3 regions of the Luteibacter sp. TLI7-4A genome follow, and region 2 is predicted to be linked to each of the others. Evidence: predicted binding sites of a transcription regulator. Region 2 holds the regulator's gene; each other region holds the start of a gene.
The links. Region 2 encodes FliA, which starts transcription of late flagellar genes. Its sites were predicted from a motif close to TAAAGTTTNNCNNNCNNNGGCCGATAA; they were not measured.
Positions count from the first base shown of each region.

Region 1 (3,275 bases), 880 kb from region 2:
GTTGGTCATGGTCAGCGGGTCGGGAGTGTTAGCGCACTTCCGGCCCGCGCTTCTCACCGCGTGAAGCGATGGTTGTCTGCGACGCACGCAAATCGACTGCGCAGACAACGTGCCGACCGTAACAAAACAACGCCATGTTGTCTGTAGGCGCCATCGGAGAATGGTCGCCACTATTACTTGAGCAACGCCCACCACTGCGACAGGCTGACCACGGCCGTCGCCACCATCACGAGCCCGAGAATCGTCCACGCGTCGCTCAGCTGATTTCCTGGCGAGCAGTACGATCCCGGCGCGAACATGGCCGCCGCCATGCCCGTGTAGTGCATGCCGGTCACCGCCACCGCCATGACCAGCGCGGCACCCAGGCGCAACGCCACGTGGGTCCAGTGTCGGCTGGTGCGCAACCAGGTCATGATCAGCAAGGCCGCGCCGCTGGCGCCCAGCGCGATCGCCGCGGAAACCCAGAACAGCAACGGCCGGTATTCGATGCCCGGCAACATGCGCATGGCGTACATGCCACCGTAGTGCATCAGGCAAACGCCGGTGGCCATCAGCACCGATGCGATCAACCAGGTCACCAGGCGCACTCCATCGCGGATCACGTACAAGCCGATCGCGCTGACGACCACCGCCACCAGCCATGAGGCCACGGTGATCGGCAGGTCGAAGGTCACTGGCACGCCGAGTGTCAGCGCCGCCATGCCCATGAAATGCATGGCCCATACGCCGGTGCCGAAGGCGAAGGCTCCGGCGATGATCCAGCGCGTCTTCTCCTCCGGCGCGGCGGCGCGCACGCGGGACGTCATTTCGATGCCGCAGTAACCGGTGAGGGTGGCGATCACGAACGAGTACGCCACCATGACCATGTCGTAGTGCTGTTCCATGGGAGATCCTATGTGACGGTCAGGTGCGTGCGAAGGTAAAAAAGGCGACGTTGTCTGCCAGGCCGTCGGCCTGTTCGAGCATGTGTCGGCTGGCGGAACCGGCCTGCCGCAACAGCGATTCATGCGCCTGCATCGCCTGGTCGATCTGGTTGATCGACACACTGGCCCTGCCCACGCCGGCGGACTGCTGTTCGCTGGCACGGGCGATGTGACCGACCACGTCGGTGAGTTCCCGCACGCTGTGCACGATCCTCGCCAGCGTGTCGCCGGAACTGTTCGCCAGCTGGGCACCGTCGCTCACCTTGTCGCGGCTGTCGGCGATCAGCTGCTTGATTTCACCCGCCGCCGCGGTACAGCGCTGGGCAAGGTTGCGTACCTCGCCGGCGACCACCGCGAAACCCCGCCCATGCTCGCCGGCACGCGCGGCCTCCACGGCGGCATTCAGGGCGAGCAAGCGGGTCTGGAAAGCGATCGCATCGATGAGGCCCACGATATCGGCGATGCGGTCGCTCGAATCACCGATCGCACTCATCGCCTGCTGCATCTGCGCGACGACGTCGCCGCCGTCCTCCGCGCATTTGCGCGCCTCGGCGGCCAGCCGGTCGGCATGACGGGCGTGCTCCGCGGTCTGCACCACCAGGGTGGCCACCGTCTCCATGCCCGTGGCCGTGTCGCGCAAGCCGGCCGCATCCTCGATCAATTGGCGAGCCAGCACCTCGTTATCCGACACCATCTGCACCGCGGCGACGTTCACCGCACCCGCACCATCGCGTACCTTCCGGATCACGCCAGCGAGGCGCTCGTCCATGTCGCGGAAGGCGGCGCGGAGTTCACCGATCTCATCGGAATAGAGGGCGGGAATGCGGTTGTCCAGGACACCGTCGGCGACCGTGCGGGCAAGGGCCAGCGCGTCCCGGATGCGTACGGTGACCGAGCGAACGAAGATACCGTCGAATATCACCGAGAGCAGGAGGCCCGCCAGTACGGCGCCAAGCTCGGCGTTGCGAACGTCGCGTCCTTCCGCGGCTTGCTCCTGGGCCATCGCGTCGAGCGAATGTCTTGCCGTTACGAACGACGCACCGCCGTGTTCCGCTTCCAACTGGGCCAGCAATTCACTGGCATGTTGGTAGATCTCGCCGGTATTGGCGTTGGCCCGGTCGATGCCGTAGAGGCCGACCAGGCCGGTTATCACCAGGAACGTCAGTACCAGCCCAAGCCGCAATCCCATGCGGACCTTGATCGTATAGCGAGCCATCGGCGCTCCCCCGCCCGTTGAGACTTCGGTCCTTATCGGCCGACGGGAAACGGACTTTAGCGTCGCTTTCGCATTTTCAGGCGCAGACATCCATACATGCCGAAATCGCGTACAGGTCGCTCATGGACGCGCTTCCAGCACGATGTTGAACGGCGTTTCGGCGGCACGACGGAAGCGACGGAATCCGCCCGCGTCGACGATCACCTTGCGCAGCCGCGCCTCGCCTGCCTGGGCACCCAACGCCGGCCCGTGCCTGGCGAGCGACACCGGCACGCAGATCATCGACGATGCCGCGTAGTACACGCGGCCGACGGGGTTGAGGTTGTCCGCCGTGCTGTCGCCGGCGAAAGGTTCCACCACCATGCACGTGCCATCGTCTTTCAGTGCATCCTTCGCGTGCCGGGCGGCGCCGTCGGGATCGGCCATGTCGTGCAGGCAATCGAAGAAGGTGATGAGGTCGAAGTCGCGTCCTTCGTATCCCGACGCATCCGCCTGCTCGAACGATGCGTTGCTCACGCCGGCCTCCTTCGCGCGCTCGCGAGCGACATCGATCGACGGTGCGTGATAGTCGTAGCCCACGAAGTGCGATGCCGGGAAGGCTTTCGCCATCAGCACCGTGCTCGCGCCGTGGCCGCAACCGATGTCGGCGACCTTGCCACCGCGCCCGAGCTTGTCGACGACACCCTCCAATGCCGGCAGCCAGGCGCCCAGCAAATGGGCATGGTATCCGGCGCGGAAGAATCGTTCGGTGCCATGGAACAGGCACGGGTGGTGTTCGCCCCACTCCATGCCGGCACCGCTGCGGAAGTTGTCGCGCACGCGCGGGTAAGTGTGGAACAGCGCGAGGGCGACTTCATAGGCGCCGGAAAGATCGACGGGACCGGCCGGATCGGCCAGGCAGGCCGCCTGTTCGTCGTTGAGATGGTATTTGCCCGATGCGGCGTCGAAATCGACATAACCGCCGGCCGCCTGGTTGCCTAGCCATTCGCGCACATAGCGTTCGTGGGTGCCGGTGCGCGTGGCGAGTTCGGCGGGAGTCAGGGATTCGCTTGCGAGTGCCTTGTACAAGCCGAGTTCGTCGCCGAGCAAAACGAGCACCGCGCTGAACGCGGCGCCAAGGTCGCCGACCGCCTTGC
Region 1 is NZ_JBPGWO010000001.1:1,406,685-1,409,959, forward strand. It holds gene ACR9Y6_RS06205 (MHYT domain-containing protein) at 174-884, opposite strand; gene ACR9Y6_RS06210 (methyl-accepting chemotaxis protein) at 904-2,139, opposite strand; gene ACR9Y6_RS06215 (class I SAM-dependent methyltransferase) at 2,260-3,275, opposite strand, start outside.
Region 1: ACR9Y6_RS06210 (methyl-accepting chemotaxis protein) is a predicted target of FliA. The motif match lies at 2,172-2,198, and genes of this name have one in related genera.

Region 2 (3,275 bases):
CAGGGAGGATTCGACCTTGGCCATGAAAGCCTCAACCTGGGCCACGCGCTGGCCGGAGAGATCCTGCCAGGACTGTGCCTCCACCATCTCGCCGAAGCCGATGTCGCAGCTCTGCGCGAAATCGCCCACGCGCACGGCCAGCGCGGTGGCGTGGGTGGCGAAGGCCGGGTCGGCGTGGTCGAGCACCAGCACCTCGTCCGCCTGGCGCGCGAGGGCCTGTGCCTGTGGGCGCAGCTTCTCGCTGAAATCGAGCGTGCGGTGCGCGGCCTGCGAACTCATCTCGAGCACGTCGCGCAGGTGCTTGCGCGCATCGCTCATGTTGCCTGGCACGCCGTCGTGCGAAATATCGGCGGCGAGGCGGCGGGCGGACTCGTGCAGGTCGCGCGCGAGATGGCCGAGCGCCATGAACAGGTGTTGCTCACGGGTACGCAGCAGCTGGTCGAGCGCCTGCTCGAAGGAGACGCTGTCGTCGGCGTCGAGCAGTGCACGCAGTTCGGGAGCCACATCGTGGCCGCTGGAAAGCATGGTATTCATCGTCATTCCTTAGCCCGCGGCCGCGGCGAGTCGTTCGAAGATCTTGTCGAGTTTTTCCTTCAGCGTGACCGCCGTGAATGGCTTGACGACATAGCCGTTCACGCCGCTCTGCGCCGCCGCGATGATCTGGTCACGGTTGTTCTCCGCCGTGACCATCAGTACAGGCATGGCCTTCAGCGCCGCGTCGGCACGGATCGCCCGGAGCAGGTCGATGCCGGTCATGTTCGGCATGTTCCAGTCCGTCACGACGAGGTCGAACGGCTGCGCGCGCAAGAGCGCGAGCGCCGCGTTGCCGTCCTCCGCCTCCTGGATGAGGGTGTTGGTGAATCCCAACTCCACCAGGAGGTTCCTCACGATGCGTCGCATGGTGGAGAAATCGTCCACCACGAGGATCTTCATGTTCTTGTCCAAAACTCGTCTCCGCCTTGCTACCGCGCGTTCGTCAATGCTTGTCTTTCCAACCCGACATGCGTGCGCGGAGTCGAATGAGGGCCTGGCCATGGATCTGGCACACCCGCGATTCGCTCACCCCCAGCACCGCACCGATTTCCTTCAGGTTGAGCTCTTCATCGTAGTACAGCGACATGACCAGCTTCTCGCGCTCCGGCAGCCCGTCGATGGACTGCGCCAGCGCGTCACGCAGGCCTTGCTGCTCGAACAATCCATCCGGGCCCGCGGCATCCGGGTCGACCACGTCGATCGCGGCGCCTTCGTCGCCTTCCGGCGCCGTGAGGCTCAGCAACCGCGCGCTCGCCGCGTCGGCCAGGATCTGGTTGTACTCCATGGCGTCGATGCCCAGCCGCTTCATCACTTCCGCGTCTTCGGCGTCGCCACCCGTCTCGTTCTCGATCTGCCTCGTCACCTCCGCGACCTCGCGCAACTTCCGGTGGACGGAGCGCGGGGTCCAGTCCGTCTTGCGCAGTTCGTCCAGCATGGCGCCACGTATGCGGATGCCCGCATAGGTTTCGAAGCTGGCCGCGCGAGTCGGCGAATAATTCCTTGCCGCCTCGAGCAGTCCGATCATCCCGGCCTGCATGAGGTCGTTCGCATCCACGCTTGGCGGCAGCCGGCCCATCAGGTGATAGGCGATCCGGCGCACCAGCGGCGCGTGGTTCTTGACTAGTTGATCCGCCGGGATACGCGTGATCTCGAGATATTCGGTCGCGACGCTCACAGTGGCAGCCCTCCCCCAGATGGGACCGTTCGGCGAAAAAGCCGATGCGGCCCTGTGCCCGGGGTTCGGGTTCACCCCATGTATCGACCGACCTGGCCAGATTCTTGAATCCGACCGCCGATCGGCTGCTCGGCCAGGCGTCGACCACCGCCGACTGGCGGCGGATGGCCTGGCGCAGGTACTCGTCGTGCGGAACCATGCCCATGAAATCCAGGGACACGTCGAGGAAGCGGTTTGTCACCCGGGACAGCTTCTCGAACAGCTGGCGGCCTTCCTGGGCGTGCCGGACCATGTTGGCGACGATGCGGAAACGATTCACGTCGAACTCGCGGCTCATGACCTTGATCAGCGCATAGGCGTCGGTCAGGGAGGCGGGCTCGTCGCAGACCACGACCACCACCTCGTCCGAGGCGGCGGCGAACATCGATACGCTGTCGGAAATCCCGGCGGCGGTGTCGACGATCAGGTATTCCGGTGGCAGCGGATATTCGTCGAAGGCGCGGATCACGGCCGCGTGCTCGATGTTCGGCAGCTGCGCCATCCGGCGCGTGCCGGACGTGGCGGGAATGACCTTCAGGCCGTGGGCGGCCTGGAGGATCAGGTCCTCGATGCCGCACTCGCCCTCCAGCATGTGGCCGAGGTGACGGGTGGGCTGGAGGCCGAGAAGGACGTCGATGTTCGCCATGGCGAGATCGGCGTCGAGGAGGACGACGTCACGGCCGCCCATCGCGAGCGCCATGCCGAGATTGACCGCCACCGTGGTCTTGCCCACGCCGCCCTTCCCGCCTGCGACGGCGATGCTTCGGGTGGGACGGCGGTCGGCCAGCCAGTGGAGTCCGGCGGCCTGGGTGGAATCGACGTGTGTGCTCATGAAGGAAGTCACTGCCGTAAGTGTTTGCGGTTGCCGGGAAAAGGGTGGGCGCGGTCAGGCCAGGGCCGGCGCGGCGATGCCGAAGCGCTCGGCGAGCAGGGCGTCGTCCGGTTCGTCGTTACGCTGCTTGAGCAACTGGGCCGCGAGGCAGACCAGCTTGCGCGCATCGGCCGAGGCGATGTCCTCGGGCACGCGCTGCCCATCCGTGGTGTAGTCCAGCGGCATCCGGTGGCGGATGAGGGCCGAGAGCGCGCCGCCGATCAGCGGTGCCTCGTCGAGCTTGGTGAGGATCGCGCTCTGCGGCGCCAGCGGCGCGTAAGCGCGGATCGCGTTGTCGATGGCCTGGGCCTGCGCATTGGCGGCGAGCACCAGGCACACGCGCACGTCCGACGTGGCGCGCAGTGTCTCGAACTGCTGCTGCAGCTTCGGGTCGTTGCCGGCGAGGCCGGCCGTGTCGACCAGCACGGTGTGCTTGCCGCGCAACTGGAGCAGCACGTTGCGCAGGCTGGTCGCGTCGTGGGCGTTGAACACGCGCACGCCGAGCAAGCGGCCGTAATGTTCCAGCTGCGCGCCGGCACCGATGCGGTACTGGTCGGCGCTGATCAAGGCGACGTTCGATGCCCCATGGCGCAGCACGGCGCGGGCGGCGAGCTTGGCGATGGTGGTGGTCTTGCCCACGCCCGTGGTGCCGACCAG
Region 2 is NZ_JBPGWO010000001.1:2,289,844-2,293,118, forward strand. It holds gene ACR9Y6_RS10055 (protein phosphatase CheZ) at 1-534, opposite strand, end outside; gene cheY (chemotaxis response regulator CheY) at 544-945, opposite strand; gene ACR9Y6_RS10065 (RNA polymerase sigma factor FliA) at 977-1,708, opposite strand; partial or broken gene ACR9Y6_RS10070 (P-loop NTPase) at 1,875-2,579, opposite strand; gene flhF (flagellar biosynthesis GTPase FlhF) at 2,634-3,275, opposite strand, start outside.

Region 3 (3,275 bases), 2.0 Mb from region 2:
CGACGCCAAGGTGAAGGAACTGATTCCTGACGACCCGCACCTGCACCGCTGGCTGGACATGGCGCGCGAGCGGATCAGCTTCCAGGGCTTGCCGGCGCGCATTTGCTGGGTAGGCCTGGGCCAGCGCCACCGCCTCGGGCTGGCCTTCAACGAGATGGTCCGCAACGGCGAGCTGAAGGCGCCGGTGGTCATCGGCCGCGATCACCTGGATTCCGGATCGGTGGCCAGCCCGAACCGCGAGACCGAGGCGATGCGCGATGGCAGCGACGCCGTCAGCGACTGGCCGCTGCTCAACGCCATGCTCAACGTGGCCGGCGGCGCGACCTGGGTGAGCCTGCACCATGGCGGTGGCGTGGGCATGGGTTACAGCCAGCACAGCGGCGTGGTGATCGTCTGCGACGGTAGCGAGGCGGCGGACAAGCGGCTCGCACGGGTGCTGTGGAACGATCCGGGGACCGGCGTGATGCGGCATGCGGATGCGGGGTATGAGGAGGCGATCGGCTGTGCGCGGGAGCAGGGGCTGAACTTGCCGATGGTGGGGTGAGGGCGTCGACGTCGATGGGGTGAGGACATCGCCGCTGAAGCGGCTCCCACAAGAGCATCGCCGACAGGGTCGGCTCCCACCAGGGCCAGGAGCATCGCCGACTGGCCGGCTTCCACCGAAGCCGAGGCTGCATGCTTTGGTGGGAGCCGACCCTGTCGGCGATTCAACCTTGCGGAACCCACCCTGTCCGCGATGCCCTTGTGGGAGCCGCTTCAGCGGCGATCCGGGTCCGCCTCAACGCCCGCCAGTCTCGCCTCAGCGCCCGTTAGCCCAGCCAGCCACATACCGCTGCGGATACAGCCGCTGCAGCGCCAGCACCTTCGGCCGGTCGTTCACCACGATGTACATCGCATCCGGGTTCAGCCGCATGTAGTCCTGGTGATAATCCTCGGCGAGATAGAACGCCTTCAGCGGCGTCACCTCGGTCACGATCGGCGCCGCAAACGCATGCGCCGCGGTGAGCTGGGCCACGTACGCCTCGGCCACCTTCTTCTGCTCCGGCGTGGCATAGAAGACCGCCGAACGATACTGCGTGCCCACATCCGGCCCCTGGCGGTTCAGCAGGGTCGGGTCCTGGGCCACGGAGAAGAACACCTGCAATAACTGGCCATAGGTGACCTGGGCGGGGTCGTACACCACCCGCACGGATTCCGCATGGCCGGTGTCCCCGTCACTGACATCGTCGTAGTTCGCGTGGGCGGCGTCGCCACCGGCGTAACCGGCGCGCACGCTCTTCACGCCGCGCACGTGCTGGAACACCCCTTCGACACCCCAGAAACAGCCACCGGCGAACACGGCGGTGGCCTCGCCGGTGGCCGGCGAGGCATCGATGGTGGGGGCGGGCAGGGGAACACCTTCCTCCCGGGCCGAGGCGGCCGTACAGGCGGTGAGGGCGAGGAACAGGACGGGAAGCAAGGGACGGCGCATGGCGATCTCCGAGGGAGGTGTGGGCCTGCCTATAGGACCGGGGATACACCCTTTACCTCACAGGCGGCTACAGGATTCCGTGAAGCTGCCGCTAACCGTTGGATCACCGTGCGTGGGCGGCCGCCGCATGGGAACGCAGTGGCTCGGAAGGGGGCAGGAGAGTGGCGTACGACCTGGTGGAGAGACGCGTGTTCGTGGCCGATCTGGAGGTCGGCATGTACGTGAGCCGTCTCGATTGCGAATGGTCCGATACGCCGTTCCCGTTGCAGGGCCTGCCGATCGCCTCGCGGGCCGACATCGACCGCCTGAGCCGGTTCTGCAAGTACGTCTTCGTGGACATGCACCGGCGTGTCACGCCCGCGCGCGTCGTGCCCGTCGTGGCGCCCCGGCCCGCACTGAACCCTCGCCTGGTCGCTCGCCACAGCTATACGGACACGGTGCCGTTCGACGAGGAACTGCCGCGGGCCCGCGAGGCGTTCGACGGCATGTCACGCTTCGCCGAACGATTGGTGGACGACATCCACGGCGGCCGGGCGATCGAGCCGGGCGCGGTGGAAGAGGCCGTACGGCCGATGGTCGCCAGCGTACTGCGCAGTGGCGACGCCTTCTTCTGGATCGAGAGCCTGCGCCAGCGCGACAGCTACACCTACCAGCACGCCGTCGCCTGCAGCACGCTGGCGGCGGCGTTCGGCAGGCACATGGGATTCGCTGGCGAGGCCATCGTCAGTCTCGCCGCGGGAGGCCTGCTGATGGACGTGGGCAAGGCCCAGCTGCCCGATGAGCTGCTCGGACGCGGCGGCCCGTTGAGCGACGAGGAATGGGAACTGACTCGCCAGCACGTGAGCGAGGGCATGGCCATCCTCGACCACGCCGGCGTCAGCGACCCCGAGGTGCGCGACATGGTGCTGACCCACCACGAACGCTTCGATGGCAGCGGTTATCCCGCGGGCCTCGCCGGCACCGCCATCCCCCTGTCCGGCCGGATGGCCGCGATCATCGACACCTACCACGCGATGTCCACGCCGCGTCCCTACCGCCCGGCCGTCTCCCGGCACCTCGCCCTCCGCCAGCTGTACGCAGGCCGTGACCGCGAGTTCCAGGGCGAGCTGGTGGAACAGTTCCAGGCCTGCATGGGGGTCTATCCGACAGGCTCGCTGGTGGAGTTGAACACGGGCGAGGTCGCGATCGTCATGATGCAGAACCAGGCGCGCCGCCTGCAGCCCCGCGTGGCTATCCTTACGCGAAAGGACAAGGCAGCGCTCGAGGAATTCCTTATCATCGATCTCATGAACCAATCGGACAGCATCCGCCGTGAGATCCTGCGTACCTTGCCCGCGGGCAGCCATGGAATCGACCCCCGGGAGTATTTCGTCCAATGAGCGAGCGGCGTGCCGACATCCTGCCTGCGGTGCAGGTCATCCTCGACCGGGTGGTCCCCGATTCGGGATGGCGCGCCGTGCTCGTCGTGCGGTTGCAGGGCATGCGCGAGGCGCAGCTCCGCTTCGGCTACGACTTCGGCAATGCCATCATGCTGGCCGCCCGCGAGCGCCTGGTGGAGGCGGTTCGCCATGTGGATACGGTCTTCGTCGCCGGTGACGACAGCTTCGTGGTGGTGCTGCCCTCGGTACGCAACCGCACCCATGCGCTGCTGGCGGCCACGCGCATCGTAGGTGCCTTCGACACGCCCCTGTTGCGCGGCGAGCGCCCCTGGCACGGACGGCCCGTGGTCGGCGTGGCGGTGCATCCCGAACACGGCACCTCCGCGGAGCTGCTCTATCGCCGCGCCGAACTGGCCCATGACGAA
Region 3 is NZ_JBPGWO010000001.1:311,045-314,319, forward strand. It holds gene hutU (urocanate hydratase) at 1-544, shown strand, start outside; gene msrA (peptide-methionine (S)-S-oxide reductase MsrA) at 800-1,471, opposite strand; gene ACR9Y6_RS01480 (HD-GYP domain-containing protein) at 1,633-2,850, shown strand; gene ACR9Y6_RS01485 (putative bifunctional diguanylate cyclase/phosphodiesterase) at 2,847-3,275, shown strand, end outside.
Region 3: ACR9Y6_RS01480 (HD-GYP domain-containing protein) is a predicted target of FliA. The motif match lies at 1,540-1,566, and genes of this name have one in related genera.